DNA from 2 places in the Peribacillus sp. NPDC076916 genome. Region 1 is predicted to be linked to the other one. Evidence: riboswitches for the same ligand, from Rfam matches in the RefSeq annotation. Region 1 holds a riboswitch; the other holds the start of a gene.

Region 1 (5,023 bases):
CTGTGAGCGTGATCTGTTTCGTGCCTTCATCCACTTGTGCATAACCATCTTCCAGGGAGTGGACGACTGTTTTTGAATCCGTTTGAATGGCGGAGACAATATTGGTGATATCCCCAACGGAGTGTGTGACCTCTTCAGCGAGTTTCCGCACTTCATCGGCGACGACGGCAAAGCCCTTGCCATGTTCACCGGCACGAGCAGCTTCTATGGCAGCATTCAGTGCCAATAGATTGGTTTGATTGGATATATTCTTGATGACCTGTACAAGCTGCGAAATTTGCTGCGATTGGGAATCGAGCCCTTTCACTTGCTCTACGGCATTTTTTACAATCCCATCAATCCATTGCATCTGTTGGATAGAACTGCGCATTAAAGTGGTGCCCTCCTTGGTCAAGGAAAGGATTTCGGTTGAACTTTTAGCAACATCCACTCCTTCTAGGCGGGCCAACTCGATTCGGCCGGTGAAATCATCCATCATGCGAACTACTTCAGCTGCCCGGTTGGCCTGTGATTCCGAACCTTCCGAAAGTTCATGCATGGTAGTTGCTATTTGTTTGCTGCCCTGCTGGACTTCATTTGCTGATTGAGTCAGATTCTCACTTTGGTTGGAAACGGATTCGGATACAACGAGCATTTTTTCGATCGTATCACGGAGGTTTTTCTGCATTTGGTTGGCGGATACCGTTAATTCGCCCATTTCATCATATGACTTTTGCTCCAGGGGCTCATGATTCAGCTCTCCGTCAGCCACCATTTTCATCCTGTCCCTGATTTTAAGGAGGGGGGTGGTAATGAGGTTGGCAGTCACAAGCGCCAGCAGAAGGCCGATAAGGACTGCCGCAATGGATATGATGATACTTGTCGCCTTTACCGATTTCCCGCTTGCGATGACGGTTTCACCTGAAGCGACAATCAATTCCTCGCGTTCCGAAGCAAGCTCCTTGAAACCCTCCATTACTTCATTGCTGATTGGCGCCACTTCATTTTTGAGTATCTCTTTCGCTCGTTCTTCATTTCCCTTTTCATATTGTGGAAATACCCGGTCGACAATCATCAACCTCCAATCCCCGCTTTTCTCGATCAATGCCTTCACTTTATCAGAGTCGCTCGAAGCCAGGAGATCTTCCTGGATGACCTTGCTGTCTTCAGTATATTGTAGGAACCTTTCTTTATAACTCTCGTCACCATATAGAATATAGGCTCGGGCGAATGCGGTTCTTTGTGCTAGATTATATAGCAGCTTTTCATCTTGGATAAGAAGCGGAAGTTCCTTTTCGATGATATCCTGGGAATATACCAGTGACTTGTTGCTGCTGTAAATGTTGAATGCTCCTAAGATGACACATAAAGATATGATGAGTGAAAATGCCACCAATACCTTTCCTTTAATGCTTTTCAAATTAATGGACCCCTTTATCGATATTTTAATCACACTATTTTATCGGACGGATAATGGGATATTTAAGCAATGAAAAGATAACCAAATTTTCCATCAGCTCTACTATTCACTAAATATATTCATCTTGATTTATGATCGTTTTCAAGTTACTATTGACTTGGAAAAATATAATATTCCGCGTTAAGGCGGAAGAGGTTCTAGCTACCCTCTCAAAAAAACTAAGGAGAAACAGTGCTCTATTCTTAGGGTGCTGTTTTTTTCCGTAAAAAGGAGTTTTATAGAAATGAAGAAGAAAGAAAAGGCAGTGGTTGTGTTTAGCGGAGGTCAGGACAGTACGACGTGCCTGTTCTGGGCATTGGAGAGATTTGAGGAAGTGGAAGCGGTGACGTTCGATTATAATCAGCGGCATAGCTTGGAAATCGAATGCGCTCAAAACATCGCCAAGGAATTGGGCGTGAACCATCATATCCTTGACATGTCGCTGTTGAACCAACTGGCACCGAATGCATTGACGAGAAGTGATATTGCAGTTGAGGACGGAGAAGAAGGGGAGTTGCCGTCGACTTTCGTACCAGGGAGGAATTTGCTGTTCCTTTCGTTTGCAGGAGTGCTGGCGAGTCAGATTGGCGCTAAACATATTGTCACCGGTGTCTGTGAAACGGATTTCAGCGGATATCCTGACTGCCGTGATGTATTCATTAAATCGTTGAATGTGACCTTGAACTTGTCAATGGACCAGTCATTCGTGATTGATACGCCGCTAATGTGGCTTAATAAAGAAGAAACATGGGAGCTTGCGGATCAGCTTGGCGCCTTCGACTTTGTCCGCGAAAAGACCCTGACTTGCTATAACGGAATCATCTCCGACGGCTGTGGAGATTGTCCGGCATGTAATCTGCGGAAAAAAGGACTGGATGACTATGTAAGCAGACGGAAGGTGCTTTCATGATGTACGGTTTTACTATAGTGGATAAACTCCAAAAAATAGATGAAGATATTCAGCGCAGTCAATTGAAGTATACAACCAAGAGGGTTCTCGTGAGTAAGGAATTCACCTTTGACGCGGCGCACCATCTGCATGACTATGAAGGAAAATGCAAGAACCTGCATGGCCACACATATAAGGTCATATTCGGATTGAGCGGATATACGGATTCACGCGGTTTGATGATAGATTTCGGGGACATCAAGGATATATGGAAAAATGAAATTGAAATCCACCTGGATCATCGTTATTTGAATGAAACCCTGCCGCTCATGAATACAACAGCTGAAAATATGGTTGTCTGGATTTATGAAAAAATGGCCGAAGCCCTTTCATTAAAAGAATATGAGTGTGCTAGAGTCGAATTTGTTCGACTATACGAAACGCCGACAAGCTATGCCGAAGCCAGACGGGAGTGGATGGAAAGTGAGTAAACTCCCGGTTATGGAAATCTTCGGACCGACCATCCAAGGTGAGGGAATGGTCATTGGTCAAAAAACCATGTTCGTTCGGACGGCCGGATGCGATTATTCATGTGCCTGGTGTGATTCCGCATTTACTTGGGATGGCACCGGTAAGGAAGATACCGTCCAAATGACTGCTAGAGAAATATGGGATGAGCTGAAGCGAATTGGGGGTTCCGGTTTTTCCTTCGTGACGATATCAGGCGGAAACCCGGCTCTGCTGAAAAACCTAGACGGCTTGATAGCGATCTTGCATGAAAATAAAATGAAGATAGGTGTCGAAACACAAGGGAGCCGATGGCAGGATTGGTTTCTCGATATTGATGAACTGACGATTTCACCTAAGCCGCCGAGCTCTAAAATGAACACGGACTTTACGGTGCTCGACCAAATCCTCTTGAACCTTGCCAATCGAAATCCTGAAAACCATGTCTCATTGAAGATTGTCGTCTTTAATGAGGAAGATTATCAATATGCCAAACATGTACATGGGCGTTATCCGGATATTCCTTTTTATTTGCAGGTCGGCAATGACGATAGCAGGACGGCGGATGATCGTCAATTGATCAGCGGTCTTTTGAGGAAGTACGAAGAGTTAATAGACAAAGTGATAGCAGATGATGAATTGAATGATGTGAAAGTGCTGCCCCAGCTGCATACCTATATATGGGGCAACAAGCGGGGCGTATAAAGAAAAGTGAGCAAAGGCAGTGTGATGGTGTAATCACACTGCCTTTTAAGTTTTTTACAGCCTTTGAATGTGTGTAGCTTTGAAGGAAGATGTGTATTTGAGGCCATATCCAAATAAGCGATCCATTCCAATATGTGCGGTCCAAATTAAACCAATCATCAACAATGCATCGAACTTTAGAAAAATGGCAAGCAAAATCATGAAGATGGACAGGGTATAAGTGTGAAATAGGTTATAAACCTTTGCTCCAATTCGATCATTGATCAGATAGGCCAGCATGGAAACATCAGGAGACAAAATCAATGACAGGAATATCCACCAGCTGAATTCATATAACGAATAGATGTAAATCACCGCTAAAAGAACCATGAGTCCTTCAATATGAAGGAATTTCTTTACCATTTTAAAACCCCCAATGTTTATTTGACCATTGGTCAATAATGTTCGAAAAAATTATATGATGTTTCCGATGATATTTTTTACATGAAAATCAGCTAAGCCTTTAACATCTTCATAAGATAGTTCAGAATTAATATAAAAAGTGATGAATCCGTGAAGAGAAAGAAAAATCGACCATATGGATGCAGGATTCAATTTGTTGTCCGTTAGGTCCGTCAGGGACTGGATTAGCTTTTCATATGTTTTATTGGAATCGAATTGAAGTAACTGCTGAATTTCTTTTTCCTTCGATAAAAACATGATGGAATAATGATTCTGTTGGGTTAAACCGAACTCCAAGAAGCACAATAAAATCTTTTCCATTTTTACAGAAGGGTCATTTTCCGACATGATGATATCATCGATTAAAGTATTTAAAACGGAAAAATCCGTTTTCACCAAATTATAAAATATTTCTGCCTTATTTTTAAAATGATAATATATGGCTCCATGGCTGCATTCCAATGATTTAGCCAATTGCCTCATTGAGACATTCGAATACCCTAACGTTGTAAAAAGGTTTCTGGCTTCATTCAGGACCATGTCCCGGGACAGTTCTTTACCTGCCGATTTCCTTGGCGACATCTTGAGACCCCCTTATTTATTGACCACTGGTTAATTGAAATATTACCTCACTGATTTTCAAATGTCAATTATTAGATCATATTATAAAGTACTGTTTTTTTAAGGGGGAATTTACCATTTGATGAACTGGAATTTCTCCTATGTTGCAAAGGGGAGGAGGCAGGACATTGCCTAGGGAATATTCCCTGTAACCCGTTAGATGAATCAGAGGAAATATTCATGTCATGTAACAGAAAAAAGGAACCAGCTATATATGCGCTTGGCTCATTTAAATACCATTAATTACCTCTCGTGGTATTATGGAGGTATTGATAGAGCGTTGGAGGGGATGAATAAATGAAAAAGAAATTCAGTATTTTCGGTTCAATTATCATAGTCTTGACCGGCATTTTTTTATTCACTAAACCGTATAAAGATAAAACGAAGCCTGTAGAAGACAGTTTTAAAGTGAATCAACCAGA
Region 2 (5,023 bases), on a different contig from region 1:
CTATTATATTGATATCCTCATTTTTATCGATTCTCCTTCTATATAATTCGGTTGCCTTTTCTAAACGGTCTTCGCTGATCATTGGATACCAGCTGCCATCGCCGAATCTATCCTGGATGATATCGCTCATCCTCATTTCCAATAAGGTAATGTATCCGAATATCAGCATCCTGATCGGAGGCTTTTGAAGGTCGGCATGGGTAATCAACTTTTTAATCGAATTATTCTCTAATACGAACACCCTTGTTTTATTCTTAAAAATCTGGAGAAGCTGGATCAAAGGGGTTGAATCCGAAACCATTTCCCTTGGCGAAAAGTTTCTCAAATATTCGGAAATAGTTCCTTCACCTAGTTCTTGCCTTTCGATATAACCGATGATTTCCCCTTGATCTTGGACTGCCAATATATCAAAATTCTTTTTTTCCAATGCTTTCTGAATATCCAGTGCCAGATCATTTTTATGGCAAAACTCAAGCTCCTGGGCAATGCTCTTAACCGTTATATTTTCTTCATAAAGAGTTTTAAGACTAAGATAGCTACTATTGCTTTTTCTTTCGCTTCCATTTAACATCTTTCAACCTCCGCTTAGGAACACTTTCTGCCCGTTTTCCGCTTTAATCATAGAAAATGTATGCAGCCGCCACTAAAATAAAGTCCACCGTAGTGGACTCAATACCATTCATGTGGATTTTTTGAAACCATCAATGGCCATCAACTGCATTGCCTACTGCCGTTTCCTCATTCCCCTTCTCTTCCCAACCTTTGCATACATCCACCCAATCCTCCGCACCTGAATATTCAAATAATTCAGCGGGTTTAAGTTCTATTGCAGAGTTCGCACTGCCGCAAGCCGGGAACAATGTATCAAAGCGTTTCATCGATACATCAAGAAAAACAGCTAGATCATTTGCCAGACCAAACGGGCAAACTCCTCCGATGGCATGGCCGGTCTGTGCAAGCACTTCTTCAGGTGAAAGCATACGTGCCTTGAAACCGAACGTCTGACGAAATTTCTTATTATCCACTTTCGCGTCCCCTGCGGCAACAACCAAAATGGCATTTTCACCTTCTCCCTTAAAGGAAAGAGTCTTAGCAATCCGCGCTGGGATAACACCGATGGTTTCCGCTGCTTCAATCACCGTAGCACTCGATGTTTCGAACTCCATTACATCGCCTTCCCGATCCCATTGTTTAAAATGGCTTTTGACACTCTCGATCGACATCCTATATTCACTCCTTTGAAGTACATATTGAAATAATATCATCCATCATTGCAATAAATCAAAATCCAATTGAGCTACTTCCCCTGCTTGGAAACTTATAAATTAAAACCATTCTTTACAAATTGACGAAACAAGCTTACATGGGATACTATTAAACATCGGGCAAACGCCTAAACGTGGTTCGTAACCATCCCACGATAAAAAACTAGGGAGAGAGTAAAATGAATGTTCGTACACTCGTAATAAGCGGGTTATTGGCTGCCTTGTATGTGGCGGTCTCATTGGTGTTCCAACCAATATCATTTCAGATGTTCCAATTTCGTGTACCGGAAATATTGAATCATCTGATTGTATTCAATAAAAAGTATATCTACGGTATCGTCGGCGGAGTCTTCATATCGAATCTGCTCTTTTCGCCGATGGTGCCATATGACTTGATTTTCGGGGTGGGGCAATCTCTGCTCGCCTTATTGCTTGTCATTTTTGTTTCTCGGTTCATAAAAGGCATTAAAGGACGGATGATCGCCACGATTATCTTTTTCACGTTCACAATGTTTTTAATTGCAATTGAGCTGAATCTTGCCCTGGGCTTCCCATTCTGGTTAAGCTGGATGACCACGGCTGTCGGTGAATTCGTTGTCCTCTTGATTGGAGCGCCAATCATTTATGGAATGAACAAAAGAATTCAGTTTGAAAAGTGGCTTTAATGGAATCTTCGTGTCGTGAACCCACTATAATGGAAAGAGCTGTCTGCAATGATGCGGCAGCTCTTTTTTTCACCAATGAACTCGAAAATGATAAACTACTAGTAAGAATGGTGGTGGCCCTTTGAAAAAAATCCTGACCATGATCGGTCTATTGGTAATCGCAATATTTATTTTCTATAATGCAGAGTTATTCACTTTGGTTTGGAAAAGTGATCTGGATTCTGTTATTGGCATTTTGAAGGAAAACCTTTTGCTTACATTTATTGTGACATTCGTATTGATGTTTGTACAAAATTCTTTTACAATCATCCCCTTAATTTTGCTCCTGACCATCAATGTCACGATATTCGGATTCATATATGGATATCTATGGAGTTGGTTTACAAGCGTTGTTGCCTCAGGTTTCATTTTTTATGCAGCAAGAAACTGGTTTCAGGAGCTTCTCATACAGAAAATTAGCGAAAAATGGCAAGAAACTGTTGTCGAGCATGGCTTCATGTACGTTTTTACAGGCAGGATTTTCCCTTTGATCCCAACAAGCTTAATTAACTTGGTAGCTGGTGTCAGCACCGTCACTTTCAAGGATTTTTTATTAGCGACGGCACTTGGTAACCTTATTTACTTTTTCTTCCTTTCACTCATTCCATATGGACTGTTATCTGTTGAAATGAACCAATATACACTAGCAGCACTTGCACTCGTCCTCTTACTATTTTTCATTATCTATAAGCGTGCAAAAAAGAAAAAGAAACAAACCTTTTTCAGAAAAAACAGGTGACCACTTTGGCCCCTGTTTTTTTATTTAGGATTCTGCATATATTTTTTTCCGATAGTTTGTTAAAATGTGTATGTAATTTTACCTTAGAAATGTCTTAAAATCAGGGAGAATCTCCATGTCCAAACGCTCCATCTTAGCAATATATATCCTATCCGGGATTCTTACACTAGTCGTGTTCGACTATTTTTTAACTACAAATATCCAAAACAAAGAGGTCTTCATTCAACTTCAAAGAGCGGAAGGATTTGTTTTCCTTTTATCAATAGGCTTGGTTTTATATCTTTATTTAGCTAAAAGGGAAGAATTCAAGCAATTAAAAGAAGCGGAGCAACGTCGGCGTACACTCATCAATTCAATGGTGGATTTCGTTAATTTCAAGGATGGTGATGGCCGTTGGCTTGAATCCAATACCTTCGGCCTGCAATTATTTCAATTGGAGCATGTAGACTATAAGGGAAAAAGAGACAGTGAGCTCGCGGAATACTCAGAATTTTATAAAGAGTCGTTGATCTACTGTGAAGTATCCGATGAAGAAACTTGGGTAAAAGGGGAAATCACAAGGTGTGAGGAAATCGTCCCTCTTCCCGATGGCAATCACAAGACCTTTGATACGATCAAAGTTCCGCTGTTCAATGAGGATGGTTCACGAAAAGGCCTAGTCGTCATCGGCAGGGATATTTCTGAAAGAGTAGTCGCGGAGAATCAATTATTCGATAGTGAACAACGCTATAAATCATTGTTTGAACACAACCCTTATCCGATGCTGATGCTTGATTTAAACGGAATGATCACGACCGTTAATCCAAGGTTTGAAACGGTAACAGGCTTTCAACAAGAAGAAATACATGGAGCCTCATTCATTAATTTGAACTTCTCAGCAGAAGACGCGGAATTGATCCGTACATCTTGCCAATATGTCCTGGAAAACCAAAAGGGGATAAAAAAAGGGAAAGATATAGAATTCCTGACGAAGTACGGGAAGTCCATCTTACTTTCTTGTTCGTTTGTCCCGATGATGGTTGGAGAGGATTTAGTAGGAATCATTACTTATGCTAAAGAAGTCACTCAAATTCGGGAAACCGAAGCACGCTTAAGAAGAACTGAAAAATTATCGATAGTCGGCGAACTTGCCGCAAGTGTGGCCCACGAGGTACGAAACCCGCTGACTTCTTTAAAAGGTTTCGTCCAGTTGCTTAAAAAGAGCGACCATCCCTATGAACAATACTACACGATCATGTTAAGTGAATTGGACCGGATCAATCTTATTGTAAGCGAGTTACTCGTTCTGGCAAAACCACAGGAACTTCCATTCAGCAAACATCAAATCATCGACCTGATGAATGATGTCAAAACCTTGTTGAAACCAGAGGCGGACTCGTACCCCACCCAAATATCAATTTCTGTTAAAAACGAAATACCGCTTCTATTATGTGAGGGAAACCAATTAAAACAAGTATTCATAAACATGCTCAAGAATTCAATGGAGGCATCTGCCGATCACATTTGGATTGATTTTGAACGCATCGACAATAACCTTTCCATTACCATCAAAGATAATGGAAGCGGAATTGAAAAAAAACGGATAAAGCATCTTGGCGAACCTTTCTATTCTTCTAAAGAAAAAGGAACCGGATTAGGACTGACAGTCAGTTGCCGAATCATTGAGGCGCATCGGGGAAAGGTCCGCTTTAACAGCGAACTAAACCATGGAACCGAGGTCCAAATCATTTTGCCCATAAAAATATAAATCCGAGGACAAGCCTAAACCTTGTCCTTTTTTTGCAAGATTCAGACCCATCCCTATTTAATCAAGGAGGTGAAGAAATCCTTTATATTCCCAAAGAATGACCCGGTCCCAACAGCTTGTTTGCGATCAATTTGGCCTCCAGTATTATTGTATGTATCTCCCTCCGGCTTGCCGGCTGTACTCATCTGTGTTGCCCCAACTCCCACCTCTTTTGTTATGACATCATCCACGGTTTCTTCCTCATCCATTTCCACATCCATATCCTTTTCGAAAACAAGGACGTAAGTACGACGCTCCCCATCCTTTGAAACGGTAACGGAAATGGCCGTTTTCGGTTTATCCTTGATCTTCACTTTTTTACTGCTCTCACCATCGTATTCAATCGTTGTTCCGCCGGCATTTGTCGTTGCATTCATTTCGACTGAAAAAATATCATGATCGACCTCGATATGATTGGTATGCTCATTAGATTCAAAAGCTTTGTTCCATACTCCTGATGATACAGTCAGATTGTTTAACACTGGTGCATTATTGCCCTCATCACCTAAGGAATCTGCTGACGTTACCT

Evidence for each region. A riboswitch is a leader RNA that binds a small molecule or an ion and turns the genes downstream of it on or off. The one in region 1 is predicted to bind preQ1.
Region 2: it holds a riboswitch for preQ1, as region 1 does, so the genes downstream of both, ACQKFG_RS24350 (QueT transporter family protein) here and queC (7-cyano-7-deazaguanine synthase QueC) in region 1, are expected to answer to the same signal.

The regions. Positions count from the first base shown of each region.
Region 1 is NZ_JBNNIU010000003.1:451,640-456,662, forward strand. Features, by position in the region: gene ACQKFG_RS11730 (methyl-accepting chemotaxis protein) at 1-1,399, opposite strand, end outside; PreQ1 riboswitch class I at 1,585-1,627, shown strand; gene queC (7-cyano-7-deazaguanine synthase QueC) at 1,683-2,348, shown strand; gene queD (6-carboxytetrahydropterin synthase QueD) at 2,348-2,818, shown strand; gene queE (7-carboxy-7-deazaguanine synthase QueE) at 2,811-3,539, shown strand; gene ACQKFG_RS11750 (DUF4260 domain-containing protein) at 3,594-3,941, opposite strand; gene ACQKFG_RS11755 (TetR/AcrR family transcriptional regulator) at 3,993-4,562, opposite strand; gene ACQKFG_RS11760 (hypothetical protein) at 4,899-5,023, shown strand, end outside.
Region 2 is NZ_JBNNIU010000014.1:53,043-58,065, forward strand. Features, by position in the region: gene ACQKFG_RS24340 (hypothetical protein) at 1-571, opposite strand, end outside; gene ACQKFG_RS24345 (YbaK/EbsC family protein) at 702-1,223, opposite strand; PreQ1 riboswitch class I at 1,394-1,438, shown strand; gene ACQKFG_RS24350 (QueT transporter family protein) at 1,445-1,930, shown strand; gene ACQKFG_RS24355 (TVP38/TMEM64 family protein) at 2,052-2,708, shown strand; gene ACQKFG_RS24360 (PAS domain S-box protein) at 2,824-4,455, shown strand; gene ACQKFG_RS24365 (cadherin-like beta sandwich domain-containing protein) at 4,509-5,023, opposite strand, start outside.